Regions from separate parts of the Paenibacillus nicotianae genome, predicted to be linked through region 3. Evidence: a T-box and tRNA genes for the amino acid it is inferred to sense, from the RefSeq annotation. Region 3 holds a T-box; the other regions hold tRNA genes.
The links. A T-box is a leader RNA that pairs with one kind of tRNA and senses whether it is charged. The one in region 3 lies ahead of leuS (leucine--tRNA ligase), so its partner is inferred to be a tRNA-Leu.
Positions count from the first base shown of each region.

Region 1: it encodes a tRNA-Leu, which carries the amino acid that the T-box ahead of leuS (leucine--tRNA ligase) is inferred to sense. The anticodon was not compared.
Region 2: it encodes a tRNA-Leu, which carries the amino acid that the T-box ahead of leuS (leucine--tRNA ligase) is inferred to sense. The anticodon was not compared.

Region 1 covers NZ_JBHUGF010000010.1:433,403-438,890, forward strand. Annotated here, with positions in the region: gene pyrE (orotate phosphoribosyltransferase) at 1-597, shown strand, start outside; tRNA gene ACFSGI_RS06130 (tRNA-Ile) at 854-927, shown strand; gene ACFSGI_RS06135 (hypothetical protein) at 1,109-1,309, opposite strand; gene ACFSGI_RS06140 (GAF domain-containing sensor histidine kinase) at 1,603-2,874, shown strand; tRNA gene ACFSGI_RS06145 (tRNA-Leu) at 3,028-3,113, shown strand; tRNA gene ACFSGI_RS06150 (tRNA-Leu) at 3,208-3,293, shown strand; gene ACFSGI_RS06155 (SGNH/GDSL hydrolase family protein) at 3,381-4,103, opposite strand; gene ACFSGI_RS06160 (glycosyl hydrolase) at 4,870-5,488, shown strand, end outside.
Region 2 covers NZ_JBHUGF010000010.1:2,672,671-2,678,158, reverse strand. Annotated here, with positions in the region: gene ACFSGI_RS16025 (HAD family hydrolase) at 1-568, opposite strand, end outside; gene ACFSGI_RS16020 (DeoR/GlpR family DNA-binding transcription regulator) at 565-1,350, opposite strand; tRNA gene ACFSGI_RS16015 (tRNA-Glu) at 1,511-1,585, shown strand; tRNA gene ACFSGI_RS16010 (tRNA-Lys) at 1,602-1,677, shown strand; tRNA gene ACFSGI_RS16005 (tRNA-Leu) at 1,715-1,797, shown strand; gene ACFSGI_RS16000 (helix-turn-helix transcriptional regulator) at 2,016-2,222, opposite strand; gene ACFSGI_RS15995 (helix-turn-helix domain-containing protein) at 2,438-2,800, shown strand; tRNA gene ACFSGI_RS15990 (tRNA-Leu) at 2,989-3,071, shown strand; gene ACFSGI_RS15985 (glutathione peroxidase) at 3,202-3,711, opposite strand; gene ACFSGI_RS15980 (organic hydroperoxide resistance protein) at 3,874-4,287, shown strand; gene ACFSGI_RS15975 (hypothetical protein) at 4,632-4,907, shown strand; gene ACFSGI_RS15970 (thiol-disulfide oxidoreductase DCC family protein) at 5,005-5,488, shown strand, end outside.
Region 3 covers NZ_JBHUGF010000010.1:314,529-320,016, forward strand. Annotated here, with positions in the region: gene ACFSGI_RS05655 (MFS transporter) at 1-518, shown strand, start outside; gene ACFSGI_RS05660 (endonuclease/exonuclease/phosphatase family protein) at 652-1,482, shown strand; gene ACFSGI_RS05665 (hypothetical protein) at 1,490-1,954, shown strand; T-box leader at 2,047-2,328, shown strand; gene leuS (leucine--tRNA ligase) at 2,445-4,886, shown strand; gene ACFSGI_RS05675 (ComEA family DNA-binding protein) at 4,969-5,488, shown strand, end outside.

The DNA.
Region 1 (5,488 bases), 120 kb from region 3:
CTACAGATTGAAGCAGTAGCTTTAAGTCCACAGGAGCCTTTTACATGGACATCCGGTATCAAATCACCTATTTATTGCGATAACCGTCTGACAATGTCCTATCCGTACATACGTGATCAGATAGCAGATGCGTTTGCTATGATTATTCGTGAACAATATCCAGATACAGAAGTCATCGCAGGCACAGCAACCGCAGGTATTCCTCATGCTGCCTGGGTAGCGCAAAAGTTAGATTTACCAATGGCTTATATTCGCGATAAAGCCAAAGGACATGGTAAACACAATCAGATCGAAGGAGTCATTCAGTCTGGGCAAAAAGTGATTGTAATCGAAGATTTGATTTCAACAGGAGGCAGTTCGATCAAAGCGGCAGAAGCTGTGCGCGAAGTAGGGGCTGATCCATTAGCAGTACTAGCGATTTTTAGTTATCAATTAGATAAAGCTACACAAGCATTTGCAGAAGCAAACTTACCATTACAGACCCTCTCTAACTACGGTGCATTAATCGATAAAGCAGTAGAATTGGGCAAAATTCCAGCAGAAGATTTGGAACTATTGCGTTCATGGCGTGAAGATCCATCTGCTTTTGGAAAATAAATAGAGCTAGATTCCAGTAGTCGCCAACTAGAATAAACACATTTGTATAAATATAAGGGTATACTTTTACAGTGTATCCTTATGTTTTGATCAAAAATACATATGTTATAAAATAAAAAAGGATAATGATAAATTGCAGTAAGTGTTTCTATAGAACAGGCAGAAAATTAACTTGACGTGAAATAGTGAAATACGGTATATTAATTGAGTCGCTGTTTATATTACATTCCAATTGAAATCGTTCTTTTGGAGATGCGGGCCTATAGCTCAGTTGGTTAGAGCTACCGGCTCATAACCGGTTGGTCGGGGGTTCGAGTCCCTCTGGGCCCATTAGAAAAAGACCCTTACATCTGTAAGGGTCTTTTTTTATAAATATTAGTTTATCTTTTTCTACGTCGCATAAATAACATAACTAACAGCACAACAATCACGACAATTAGAATAAATTTCATAGCGTATTACCTCCAAGCTTTATCCCTGATCAAGTAGTTCAAAAGAATCAGAAGTATTTTTATTGATGAGAAGAATCTTTAGAAGAGGAGTCTTTTTTAGAATCTTTGCTGAAATCATCTTTCACTTTGTCTACCGATTCGCTGACTGCTTCTTCTAACAGATTTTCTGCTGATTGATTTTTATTAGAGTCTGGATCTGGTATAGGATCTACACCTGCTCCGCGTTCTTCATGGTTTTTGTACTCATCCGGTTTACTCATTATGAAGTCATCCTTTCGTCTATCTAGCTATTTTCGACATCATAGATATTGAACTTATTTGTAAATAAATATAAAGGCTATGTTATCGAAATAAACCATTGTGACGTCAGATGAATCACAAATATAAACTTTATCTGATTTGATATGTGTATACAAACATATTGTATAAGCAGAAAAAAGTACAAAAATTCACAATACATTATTTTAAATTTAATATATAATACATTTAAGTGTAATTTGGGTATATAGAACTATGCTTGATATTTTCTTAATGAAAGACGGTGGAGTTCATAATGAATACTTCTTCAATCAGTAACATTTTATATCAAAATGTAGGTGATGCGGCAGACCATATTATCAAAATCATAGGTGGACTTATCCATATCAATACTATTTTTATCGCTAGCAATGATGGTTTAAATAACGTAATTATGCGAGCTTATAACCGTGATGAACATCTTGTAGAAGAAGGAAGTATACTTCCTCTGGAATTAAGTTATTGTAGTCTAGTTATTAATCATGCCAATCCTCAACAAAATAAGCCTTTAATTATCGAGAATACCAATGAAAATGAATTAACACGCCATATGGACGTGACACGTTCTATTGGTGGTGGTTCTTTTATAGGATTACCGGTACGTTTGCGAGATGGTAGTATTTATGGAACGATTTGTGCATTGGATCGCAATACGTACAAATTCAGTGAAGCTGATATCCAAACGTTAGAAACGATGACGATCTTTTTGGCATATGTAGTAGAGCTAGAGAAAATGGTAAATGATCTGAAGCAAAAAGAAATCGAACTAGAACAAGCCCGTCTAAAAGCAGAAAACTCTGCACAAGTGAATCGTAACCTTTTAGCGATTATGGGACATGAAATTCGTACACCGATGACCAACATTGTAGGTGTAGCGGATCTGATGATGGATTCAGAAATAGATCCACAGCAACAGGTCTATATGGATATTATTGAATCCAGCAATCAGTCGATGCTGAATTTGGTAGAAGATATTTTGAGTTTTAGTCATATGGAAGAAGGAGCTACGAAGATTGATCAAGAACCTTTTGATCTGATGCATACGATTAACGAAGTGGTTACTTCACTGGGTACACCTTTGGACGAGAATCCAATTATATTGAACATGAATACAGACCAAAGCGAACTTCCATTGATTTACGGTGATGCGTTACGTTTGAGACAAATATTGATCAATACACTTAATGCGTTGCGTTTCAATTCAGTAGGGCAATTAACATTAGCAGCATCAACAGTTGTAATTGATTCTGATAACAATGTATCACTGGATATTACTGTACACAATTCTCATATGACAGTAGATATCACAACGTTAGAACAATTATTTGATTCGCTAAAAGAAGCTAACGATATATCATGGTATCAGCAATACGGTAGTATCGGTCTGAATCTAGCGATCAGTCGAAAATTAATCCATTTGATGAATGGAGAATTTGAAATGAACAGTGGACAAGATGGAACGATTATTCGTTTTAATTTATTACTACCGCAGTACATTTCTGTTGAAAATATAGATATTATATCTTAGAAAATCGACTGTTTGATTAACTAAAAATAAAATCGAATCCAAAGTGTTGACAGTTAGATATCTAGCATGGTATGATCTTAAATGTTGGCGAAACAATCACAGCAAGTGACATCGTCAGCAGGCATGAAGATGAATTTATTCATCTCAACATGTGCCGGGGTGGCGGAACTGGCAGACGCACAGGACTTAAAATCCTGCGGTAGGTGACTACCGTACCGGTTCGATTCCGGTCCTCGGCATACTTATATTTTTGATATAAGTATAACGTAATACAAGCAGTACATAAAGACAAGAAGCACATGTATAATCCTTAGCTTCAAGCAGGGTTACTGTGCCGGGGTGGCGGAACTGGCAGACGCACAGGACTTAAAATCCTGCGGTAGGTGACTACCGTACCGGTTCGATTCCGGTTCTCGGCATTATGAGATGTACAGATGATACAAAAAAAGATCGCTTTGCTCTTATGTAATATAGAGAGTAAAGCGATCTTTTTTATTATTTTTATGTTACGAAAGATACGGTTTGAGGTTTTCTAAAATAACTGCATAAGCATTAGGCCACATATGAATCCCATCAGTCGAAAATTCTTCTTTTAAATTGCCATGCTCATCTGCTAATCCTGCATTTACATTAATAAAGTGAAAATGGTGTTGACTAGCTAGTTCTTCAATAGCAGTATTAGCTTCCTCAATATTAGATCGAGTACGTGTAGCGAACATCTCCGCTTTCATTGAAGGATCAAGTCCGAAATCAGCTTCTCCATTCACAGGGTAGTATGCCATTACATAGACTTCGCATTGAGGTAATCGTTCTTTGATTTGATCCATGATTGTATTGTAATTGGTAAGAAGGACTTCTTTTTGGTAGCCATTAGGTCCGATAGATCCAATATCATTTGAGCCGATATTAATAAATATTTTGGATGGAGCAAGTGCAAAAATACAATCTTCTATCACTTCAAGAAGATCAGCCGTTGTACTTCCTGCAATGCCTCGATTGTAGATGATCTTCTGTAAATTAAGATTCAGTTGCATTTCATTGCTAGGGAACCATTCCATTAAAGAAGAACCTACAAATAAAATTTGTTCTTTCGTTATAAACTGATTAAGTTGTTTATACTTTTGATGTGTACTTTTCTTTTGTTCACTAAAGTTATTCATCATCATCGTTTGAATTACTGCTTGTACATCCTCATCTTGCATCAGTTTCTTCATTTGCTCTGGATTCATGATTTATCTGCTCCTTTGAAGGGGTGATGATTTATTTATATCTTTATTATTGGATAGTACTAAAGACAAGCATATACTTAGAATAAAACAATGTAAAATGTACTGTAATATATGATCTAACTCTGAATTTCTTATGATGTAATAAGTATTCATAGTATAGGTATATAATTAGAATTAGAGTCAGAATATGAGTCTCGACAAAATTACACCTATCTTTTATCGTTTTGGGATAATCACGATTTGGATTAGGGCAATCTTTAGACGTTAATCGATAATGATATAGAAAGCTCTCACCGAACCTTCTAACCATCATATACATGCTTAAATAATATTTTATACCCTTTACTTCTTTTGTCGTTGTAGAATCAATATAGAGCGTTCTCTCGCTAACAAGTAATTATTATAATTTGCAATACATAGCCTTCATAAAAGAACAGCAAACTCGATACTTATACTTATATACATAACTTTATAATAGCTAGAAAGATCATCCTCTATAGGGTGATCTTTTTTTGTGAAAATTTATTCCAGATAATACTAAAAATATATATATTTTTATATTTAAATTATGTATGATATGTATAATAAACAAAATTCAAATTATTTTAAAAATATAATTATATTAATTAAAATAATTAAGGAGGTGGTAGAACCTAGTATAATATTCTCTTTAGTATCTCTATCAATTGTGAATGTATGTTACACATCGTTAGTTACAGGATAGGAGTAGATAGAAAACACTGAACTTGATAAAGGAGGCAATATGATGGTGAAAATAAGTCGTACTTTGTTGCTTGTTCTAGTAATGTTCAGTTTGGTGTTTGGAGGTGTAGCTGTTTCTTTGTCGTCTCAACTGGAAGCAGCGGGTGTTAATTTGGCACAGGGCAAACCAGTAACGGTTTCTTCAACTGAAGCAGGTAGCAATATAGCGTCTAATGCTGTAGATGGTAATACGTCGACACGCTGGGCATCTACAACTGCGGATACACAATATTACATTGTTGATTTGGGAGCGGCACAATCAGTATCCAGTGTTATTTTACGCTGGGAAGCGGCATATGCGAAGCAATTTCAGATTCAGACATCTACCGATAATGTGAACTGGACAACAGCGTATTCGAACTATAGCAATACAGGAGGAACGAATACGATTACGTTTCCATCGACTACAGCTAGATATGTGAAAATGTATGCTTTTCAACGGGCGACTACGTATGGCTATTCTTTATATGAATTTGAAATATACGGCAGTGATCCCCAAGCGGCTACAGGAGTCCTTGATTATATTAAAAGTATTAGTGGCAAACAAACAGTCATCGGCATGCACAATCGTGAACCGAATGCTACCCCGGCTGTACAGACAGAAAAAGTAAAAAGTATTACAG
Region 2 (5,488 bases), 2.4 Mb from region 3:
TGGAGAATTTGTCGCGTCCTACTTGTAACTTTTCTGGATCTAAAGATAATGCCATAACATTATACAAATCCGCTTGATCTGGAATTTCTGTAAAGGAAGAAATACGTAAAAATCCTGTGTTTTCATGATGGAACTGCATTGCTTCTAGCATTTTAAGTAAGCTAGGGTCAGGATCAGTACTTAGCAAACGATCTACTTCCATCGCTAATAGTTGATGACTATTGTTGACAGTATAAATACCGCGGTCGCTATGCACCTGGTAATAGTATTCATTAGCTTCTAACCACTGTAAGACTTCATTAGCTGCTTGACGCTCTAACGGTAAAGTAAATAATTGCTGTTCATGCTCATCATGGATTACAGAACCATTTGAAGAAATAACAGGAGTTTGAAGACCGGATGATTGAAGAATCTCACGCACGTTACCATGTTCGCGTCCGGTAGCAATTGTAACCAGAATCCCTTCTTGTTGCGCAGTACGAATAGCTTGAATATTGGTTTCACTTACATGAGTATGGGCGCTTAATAACGTTCCATCCAAATCGATAGCAATTAATTTAACAGTCATAGACTCATCTCCTTTAAAATAGGTTGATTGGCGATATGCACTTCAATTTCATATTGCTCCAATAACTCCGTCATTTCTGGTGTAGGAGCACGATCTGTAATAATCAGATCAATTTCAGACAAATCTGCAAATTTATAAAACAGTTCTCTACCAAATTTGGATTGATCCGCTAACACAATCACGATATCAGCTTGTTGCATCATTTTATGCTTAATCATACCTTCTTCATCAGACACCGAAGTAAGCCCTTTAGCCGAAATGCCACCGATACCAATAAAAGCACGTTGAACAAAATAATGCGAAAGTCGTTCAATTGCTGCTGAACCATACACATAACGATGCTGAGTATGTAATTGTCCGCCTAATAGATGAATCGTAATATCTTCTTTTTCAGATAAAATATCCGCTTGATTGATAGAGTTGGTAATAATCGTACAACCAGTCGCATCTAGAAATTCCGCACATGCTTGTACAGTTGTTGAAGAATCAAGAATAATCCGATCGCGATCACTTATTAGTGAAGCAGCAACTTTGCCAATACTTTTCTTTTCAGAAGAAACTGTATTGAGTCTATCTTGGTAACTAGGGATCACCATTTCAGAAGAAGGAAGCAGTGCACCACCACGTGTACGAATAATCGAATTTTGCTCTTCCATACGTACAAGATCACGCCGCGCTGTATCTCTAGATACATCAAACAATCGGCAAATGTCTTCAATATTAATACGTTGATGGTTCTTCAAATAATCCAAAATATGAAGCATTCGTTCCTCTTGATACATAAGAATACTCCTTTTGATTAAGTATATATAAGTAATTATAAGTAATATTAAGTCATTTAACAAGTGCATTTCTGTAAATTGTAAGTAAAATAATTTCACTATGAAATGCTTGCTATCTATATCGATTCTTGTTATACTCATGTCTGTTGTTAAAAGGCATGGCCCGTTGGTCAAGTGGTTAAGACACCTCCCTTTCACGGAGGTAACAGGGGTTCGAGTCCCCTACGGGTCACCATTTATGTCTACAATAAGAGCCATTAGCTCAGTCGGTAGAGCACCTGACTTTTAATCAGGGTGTCGAAGGTTCGAGCCCTTCATGGCTCACCATTTTGCAAAAAAAATAGTCCTCAGTTATATTCATTGAGCGGTCGTGGTGGAATGGCAGACACGCTACCTTGAGGGGGTAGTGGGTGTATACCCGTGGAGGTTCGAGTCCTCTCGACCGCATTATAAAGTAAAAAAAGTCCTGGCTGTTATAGCACGGACTTTTTTTCTAATGTTATAAATATAGGATAGAATAGAATGCTTATTTTTGGTAGAATATAACGAGTGATTCATTTATATTCGCCATATCCATAGTAACGCTTGAATACATAAAAATAGGATGCGAATCAATCTTAAGCTGCTGTGTATTGCAAGAGCTATAGGTTACTTATGTACGCATATCAGTGGTTAGAGTAATTCTGAATATCAAGCAGGTCAGCGACTTGTTTGCGGTATCTTGTTGCTTTGCGTGTCCCGTTAATAAGATTAGATAAGCGGGAAGGAGGAATCCCGTAACGCGTACAAAATGTTTTCTGATCCATCTGTAATTCTGCTAGACGTTGCTTGATAGCCCAACCGAAGGGGGTAACGGGCTGCTTACGATTCAATAGATATCACCCCTTAATGTAACATGAAATGGTGTATGATTAGGTTGTGAATAAAGAGTCTCAAATTCATTATTGAACAACCTGTGATATAATTATTTAGGGAAAGTAGTAAAAAAATGTCGGTAAAGTAAGTATATACTTTTTTAAGTTGTTAATCAACAAAAATAACTTAATTGAGTATCTAAAGATAATAAGGTCGGGAGTGGAGGTACAATATGCAATCTATCTATGATCGAATCGAAATATTGATTAAGAATAAAGGAATTACTAAGAAATCATTTTGCGAACAATTAAAAATCAGTACAGGTAATTTTGGTGATTGGAAAAGAGGCAAATCTACACCCGGTACACATAAGCTTATAGAAATTGCCGCTTATTTTAACACAAGTCTGGATTGGTTGCTTACAGGGCAAGAACGTCTTCCTGAATTAATTAAAGAGCAGACTGATCCTTATTTTTTTGAACTAATGGGGCAATTGAATTGCCAAGATGAAATACTGTCCGAACAAGAAAAAGGTTTTATCAAAGAATATATTGAATTTACAGTGTATCGCAAAAATAAAAAGCAAGATCAATAATATAATGTCCTCAAAAGTCCGTCTTCCAATGACGGGCTTTTTATATGATATAACTTGTCGTATAGATAACGAAAAGGATAAGACGGTGTGTATTTGATTGATAGTAAGTATAGATAGTAGAATTAGGTTTACAAGTGACGTTCAGAATAGTATAATATGGAGGTTCGCTATAAGAACGTGATATATGCGCGGTCGTGGTGGAATGGCAGACACGCTACCTTGAGGGGGTAGTGGGTGTATACCCGTGGAGGTTCGAGTCCTCTCGACCGCATTACAAGCTTTATCGGATAAGAGATTACATATTCCTCAACACAGAAAGCCTTTTAAACCGTAAGAGAGAGTTCATTATCTCTAGGTTTAAAAGGCTTTTTTGTATAACAACTTATAATGCAGTAAATATTTTATGATTCTGTGGATGACGAAGGATTATCATTTTTTAACAATTCAAGGATATCTGCTTGTATTTTGTCTGGAGTAGTCTGAGGTGAATATCGTTTAACAGGTTTGCCATTCTGATCAATTAAAAATTTGGTGAAATTCCATTTAATCGCTTTGGAACCTAGTATGCCGGGAGCTTCTTTACTTAAATATTGAAAAAGTGGGTGTGCAGAAGAACCTTTTACTTCTAGCTTTTCAAACATAGGAAAAGTAACGCCATAATTCAACTGGCAAAATTCAGAGATTTCTTCGTTAGAACCAGGATCTTGTTGACCGAATTGATTACTTGGAAATCCTAAAATTTCGAAATCATGATCTTTAAACTCATCATATAAGTCTTGAAGACCTGCAAATTGAGGAGTGAATCCGCACTTACTTGCTGTATTGACGATTAACATCGGTTTTCCTTTGTAATTCTCTAACGGTACTTTTTCTCCACGAATATTATCAACAGCATAATCATAAACGCTCATACAGATATTCCACCGCCTTTTTGTTTGGTAACCTATTATAACATGATACAATTTAATTTCAAAAAATAGAGTTCATTGTGTGTGTTACGTTTCATTTTGCTAGAAATGCTTTACAAATATAGTGTTGGTCTAAAATAGCCTATTACAAGGAGCTGAAACGAAATGGCAGTATATACAGCAAAAGTAACCGTTCATGGTGGACGTCAAGGTAAAGTGGAATCAACTACAGGTGGACTCGATGTAGACTTGGTTATGCCTAAAGAATTAGGTGGTGGCGGAGGTACAGGTACAAATCCTGAAGAATTATTTGCAGCAGGATATGGTGCTTGTTATCAAAGTGCACTAGCAAATGTAGCACGCCAAGCTAAACTGGATGTCAAAGATACTACAATTGTAAATAACGTTATGCTTGATAAAGATACAGATGGTGGATTCAAATTGTCCGTACGAATGGATATTAATATTCCTGGACTATCCAAAGAAGAAGCGACAGACATTGCTAAAAAAGCACATGAATTCTGTCCTTATTCTAAAGCGATTCGTGGCAATATTGATGTGCAGTTGAATATTGTATAATTTCTGATTTTGTTTTGAATAAACCATTACAAGATATCAAAGAACCTGATGATCATCAGGTTCTTTTTTTATTTTATCTATACTATTTATATTGAACACGATCATTATCTTGAGATAAAAAGATTAAAAATGATAGAGAAGGGTAAGTGTAGATAACAGCGTGTTTTAAATTAAATTGGTACAAGTAAAAATGATCAAATCAATTGCTATCATTGCCTTTCTAACGATATTGTTGCTCCCCCGCAATCAAAATGAGTTGACAGGCAAAGCAAAATTCTTTAAGATGACATAGGTGAATTTCTATTGTTTTAGACCGAAATTTAAAGGATAATGGGTGATCATTAATGGCATATAGACCGAATATTACGGAATTAAAAAAAGCTGGTATCAATGAAAAAGATGGTTTGTACGAATTTGTTTTGACACTTGCTGATGGAACAGAATGCCGTGTGTTTTACAATCGTTTCCCAGAGTGGAAAATGACAAACATCAATCGTTTGTTAACGACGCCTTGCCCAGTATGCCGTAAAGACTTTATTTGTAAATGTATGGATGCATTTGCAGGCGAAATCAATCAACAGATTCAAGATCGTCAATTGATTGATAAAGCACTTTCTTAATATTTAAATAGTTTGAATTACATTGAAGACGCGGGGGTCTTATACCCTTGCGTCTTTTTTCTATATTCTGTTACGAATATAAAGGAGGAATACTGTAATGGTAACTGCTAACGTACCAACAACAAGTCAAGCACCTGTGTCCAAACCAGGTGATCCAACAGATAAAACATTTACAGAAGTGGAACAATTAATTCATGGGGATCATTCAATTGTTTTAGTCGATGGAGTCTGTCACTTTTGTCAGGGTTTAACTAAAATTATTATCGCTCGTGATCCCAAAGGAACTTTCCATTTTGCCTCTATTCAATCAGAGATAGGACAAGAACTGCTCAAACGTGGAGGAATCCGCACAGATACAATGGATACTTTTGTATTGATCGAAAATGGTAAATATTATACTCGTTCTACAGGAGCTTTGCGTATTGCCCGTAAATTACGTTTTCCCTGGCCTATTATGTTTGCATTGATACTTGTACCCAAGCCTTTGCGCGATGCAGTCTATAATTATGTAGCTCAAAACCGTTATCGTTGGTTTGGTAAATCTGATCAGTGTATGTTGCCTAGTCCAGAGATTCGTGGAC
Region 3 (5,488 bases):
CGCAGTACGGAATCGCCACAGGGACATGGTTAAATATCTGGGGAACGATTTTTTTAGGAAATATCGTATTTAATCTATTGTTCGGTATTATCGGCGACAAATTTGGATGGAGACAGACAGTGATGTGGTTTGGTGGAGTCGGTTGTGGTATTTTCACATTATTATTGTTCTATATCCCTGAATGGACAAACGGTAACTTGTGGATGACTACGATTGTCGGCTTTATCTGGGGTGGATTATTAGCTGGCTATGTTCCGATTGCAGCACTCGCTCCATCCGTAGCAGGCGGAAATAAAGGACCTGCCATGTCGATTGTTAATCTAGGTGCTGGTTTATCTGCTTTTATTGCGCCTGCGATTGCATTTGCTTTTATCGGTGTGATCGGTGCAGAAGGGGTTGTATGGGTATTCGCTATTCTTTACTTTATCAGCGCGATTATTACCAAGTTTATTACAACTCCAGAAGAAGATGCTGCTAAAGTAGCCGGTAAACGCAAAGTGCAAGAGAATATTGCGTAATCATGCATCTAACAAAATATGAAAACCTAAGCTCATACTTGTCCATAGACAAAATATGAGCTTTTTAATATACTTAAATAAGTTATAAATACTTAAATGAGCTTGAAATGATTTTATTACAATAATTAAAAACTTGAAAAAAGTGGTGATACATATCAACTTTTTATTTTGGAATTTAAAAAAGAATTCTAAATCAATTTATTGCCTAAAAGATATATTAGTTGAAAACGAGATAGATGTTTTTATTTTAAGTGAAGTAAATAGTAGAGATTTAATATGGATAAACCAAAATCTAATCAATTATACGCCAACATTACAATTACCAAAAAATAGAACATTTTTATTCTATAAAAATCATCATCTAATAAAAAAAGTAAAAGATAGCCACTACTATTCTTTTTTTGAAATCTTGAATCCTTCTTTTGAAAAAGTATTGTTAGTAAGTGTTCATTTTCCAAGTCGCTTATGGAAAAGAGGAAAAGAAATTGGCTATCAAGCACAAATCACCAAACGTGATATCGTAAAGTTTGAAACAGAACATAGATATAAGCATACTTTGGTTGTAGGTGATTTTAATTTGAATCCTTTTTCAGAAGAAATAGTATCTACAGAAGGATTTCATGCTGTAATGAGTAAAGAAGTTGCTAAAAAAGAGGATAGAGTAGTAGATTTCGTAAAGCATCGTTACTTTTTTAATCCGATGTGGTTTCTGCATGGTAATATAAATAATGAAGTTATGGGAAGTTATTATTATCATAAAAGCGCTATAAGCTATGTATGGAATTTATTTGATCAAGTATTAATTCGTCCATCTTTAATTGATTATTTTGATTTTGAATATTTAAATATTATATCTAGTGTAACTGGACACTCTTTGCTTAATAAGCATGGACAACCTGATTCTAATGTATATTCAGATCATTTACCAATAAAATTCAGAATCAAATTTGATAAAAAGGAGTGATATTAGTATGAATGAAGATTTTTGGGGATTTAAAGATTTAATTGATGAAAGTAAAAATAATATATTTTTAGGTATTTTACAACAACAAAAAGAAGTTTTTATAGAAAAAACAAAAGGTATTCTTCAAATTGAAATCTTAAATAAAAAAATAGACATTCAGCGTAGAGATGGTTTTAAATTAACGACAGAATTTAATATTGTAGCGCCTTATTTAGACGATTATTCTTATACTTTATTTACGGTGTACTCTAAACCGGAAAAAAATTATCCTATCGCTATTGATACACAAATTAATTTAGATAAACAAGTCATTGAAAATAAAAGTTGGTATGAAGATTTTGCGTATGAATGTCAAGACGAAGAACAATTTATAATGGTATTAGAAAAAATATTAAGTTCTACAGAGACTACACAAATTGTCCAAAATTTATATACAAAGAGTAAAATAGAATGGAATGATGAGACAGAATAGAACTATATACAAAGAAAGACAATGAATTTCTTTTGTGATTGACTTTCCAGAGCGAATTTTTTAAAATAGAGCTATTGTTATATTTTATAATACAATGCTCAGTGAAAAGGAATAGTAATATCAGTAAGCATGCAATGATAGAGAGTCGACGGGTGGTGCAAGTCGATATGATGCTGATATGAACTCGCCTTGGAGATATGTTGCAAGAATAGTACAGTGCGCTGTTATTTCATTGATACATAGGCAGCGTCATTATTCTATTTCTGAACGACATCGGCTTCCTACCGTTATCAGGCAACTAAGTGAGTGGATAGCAAAGTATGCTTGTTCACTAACTAGGGTGGTACCGCGAGACACAACCTCTCGTCCCTAGCGATATTATGCGCTATGGATGAGAGGTTTTTTTGTCGCATATGAGCAGTAAGCTACGAATGAAATACAGGTATACGACAGACACATCCGATCGTTACGATCGAAGGAGGACACATTGATGACAGATTCAAAAACAACGCAACCTGGTTATCACCCACAGCAGATCGAACCGAAGTGGCAAGGATACTGGGATCAACACAAAACATTTAAAACACAAGAAGAACCGGGCAAACCGAAATTTTATGCACTTGATATGTTCCCTTATCCATCTGGAGCAGGTCTGCATGTAGGACATCCTGAAGGGTATACAGCTACAGATATCGTGTCTCGTTACAAACGGATGCGTGGTTTTAATGTGCTTCATCCGATGGGATGGGATGCATTTGGTCTACCGGCAGAACAATATGCAATGGATACAGGCGAACACCCACGCGATATTACATTCAAAAATATCGATAATTTCCGTCGTCAAATCAAGTCATTAGGTTTCTCTTATGATTGGGATCGTGAGATCAGTACAACCGATCCACAGTATTACAAATGGACACAATGGATCTTTATCCAACTGTATAACAAAGGGCTTGCTTATGTAGATGAAGTCGCTGTGAACTGGTGTGAAGCATTAGGAACAGTACTTGCGAATGAAGAAGTCATAGACGGCAAAAGTGAACGCGGAGGACATCCTGTTGTTCGCAAACCGATGCGTCAATGGGTACTACGTATTACTGAATATGCAGAGCGTCTATTGGATGATTTGGAAGAATTGGATTGGACAGAAAGTATCAAAGATATGCAACGTAACTGGATCGGCAAATCTGTCGGTGCAGAAGTTCATTTTGATATTAAAGGTACAGACAAAAATCTAACTGTATTTACAACGCGTGCAGATACTTTGTTCGGAGCAACCTATTGCGTACTAGCTCCTGAACACGAATTAGTGGATGTGATTACAACACCTGAACAACAAGCGGCTGTCAAAGCGTATCAAGATCAAGCAACACATAAGAGTGATCTTGAGCGTACCGATTTGGCAAAAGATAAAACAGGCGTATTTACAGGTGCTTATGCGATTAATCCAGCAGGTGGAGAAAAATTACCAATCTGGATCGCTGATTATGTGCTTGCAGGTTATGGAACAGGCGCTATTATGGCAGTTCCTGCACATGATGCTCGTGACTGGGAATTTGCGAAGAAATTTAATTTGGAAATTAAAGAAGTGGTAGCTGGAGGCAGTGTACAAGAAGAAGTATACACAGGCGAAGGCGAACATGTAAATTCTGATTTCTTGAATGGATTAAATACAACCGATGCGATTGCCAAAATGATTGCATGGCTTGAGGAAAATGGTAAAGGACAAGGTAAAGTTACGTATCGTCTACGCGACTGGTTGTTCAGTCGTCAACGTTACTGGGGAGAGCCTATTCCTATTTTGCATTTAGAAGATGGAACAATGAAGACTGTTCCTGAATCTGAATTGCCTTTATTGCTTCCTGATATCGATCAGATCAAACCTTCGGGTACAGGCGAATCACCACTGGCTAATATCACGGACTGGGTAGAAACGATCGATCCAGAAACAGGAATGAAAGCACGTCGTGAAACGAATACAATGCCACAGTGGGCAGGTAGTTGCTGGTATTACTTGCGTTATATCGATCCACATAATGATGATGCGTTGTGCTCACCAGAGAAGCAAAAAGAATGGTTACCTGTCGATCTATATATCGGTGGTGTAGAACATGCTGTACTTCACTTATTGTATGCTCGTTTCTGGCATAAAGTACTTTATGATATCGGTGTAGTTGATACAAAAGAACCTTTCCAAAAGCTTGTCAATCAAGGGATGATTCTAGGTAACAATAACGAGAAAATGAGTAAATCTCGTGGTAACGTGATCAATCCAGATGATATCGTTAGCGAATATGGTGCAGATACACTTCGTCTATATGAAATGTTTATGGGACCACTAGAAGCAACGAAGCCTTGGAATGAAAATGGTGTAGAAGGAATGTATCGCTTCTTATCTCGTGTATGGCGTCTATTTATCAATGATGAAGGACAATTAAACGCTAAAATCACTGACGGTGAAGGCGATGAAGCTTTCAAACGCACTGCTCACAAAACGATCAAAAAAGTAACGGAAGATTTGGACGGCTTGCGCTTTAATACAGCGATTAGTCAGTTGATGATCTTTGTCAATGATGCTTACAAAACAGACGTATTGCCACGCGATCTAATGGAGAAATTTGTACAATTGTTATCTCCACTTGCTCCGCATATCGCTGAAGAATTGTGGGCTCGTCTGGGTCATGAAGGAAGTATTACGTATGTGGAATGGCCTACATTTGATGAGCAATGGACTACTGAATCTGAAGTGGAAATTGTGATTCAAGTGAATGGTAAAATTGTACAACGTAACAAAATTGCTAAAGACCTAGATGCCAAAGCAATGGAAGAATCTGCATTATCTTTAGAAGCAGTTCAACAAGCGATCGAAGGCAAAACAGTTCGTAAAGTAATTGCTGTACCGGGCAAATTAGTGAATATCGTTGCTAACTAATCACGATACAGTGAAGCGATGAACTACCATATGATGAATAATGTATAGAAATAGATTTAAAAGTAAAATAGTTTGACCTCCTATGCGATGGGAGTCTATTACCGGGATTCCGGTAATGCACTGGAGTCCCGACGGCAGAGGTGTCATGATGAGACGGGATATCATGTGGACAGCGGTAATTTCCGCTGTACTTGGTGTAGGATTGATTGGATTCGGAACGTTACAATCCAGTGATCAAGAAACGAAATGGACAGCGTTACATGAACAAGCACAAGCTTCACTTGTAGAAGATCAGGCAGTTGCTTCTCACACGAAAGATTCTGCTTCACAAGAATCAACAGTTACACCAACCAATCCAGAAGATCGTTCCAAAAATGAAACGACTTCTACAACAGCTTCTTCTAAAAAGAGCACAGTTGGTGTCGCTTCAGAGGATATGGCAACTATACCTGCTTCTACAAGTGATAAACGATCGACCACAACTTCAACGAACGCATCAGAGTCTACAGGTTCAACATCTCCAACGACCGAGCCTGTATCAACGCCTGTTGTTGAGTCATCTGCCAGTGTGCAAGATGGTCGGATCAGTATTAATCGTGCCA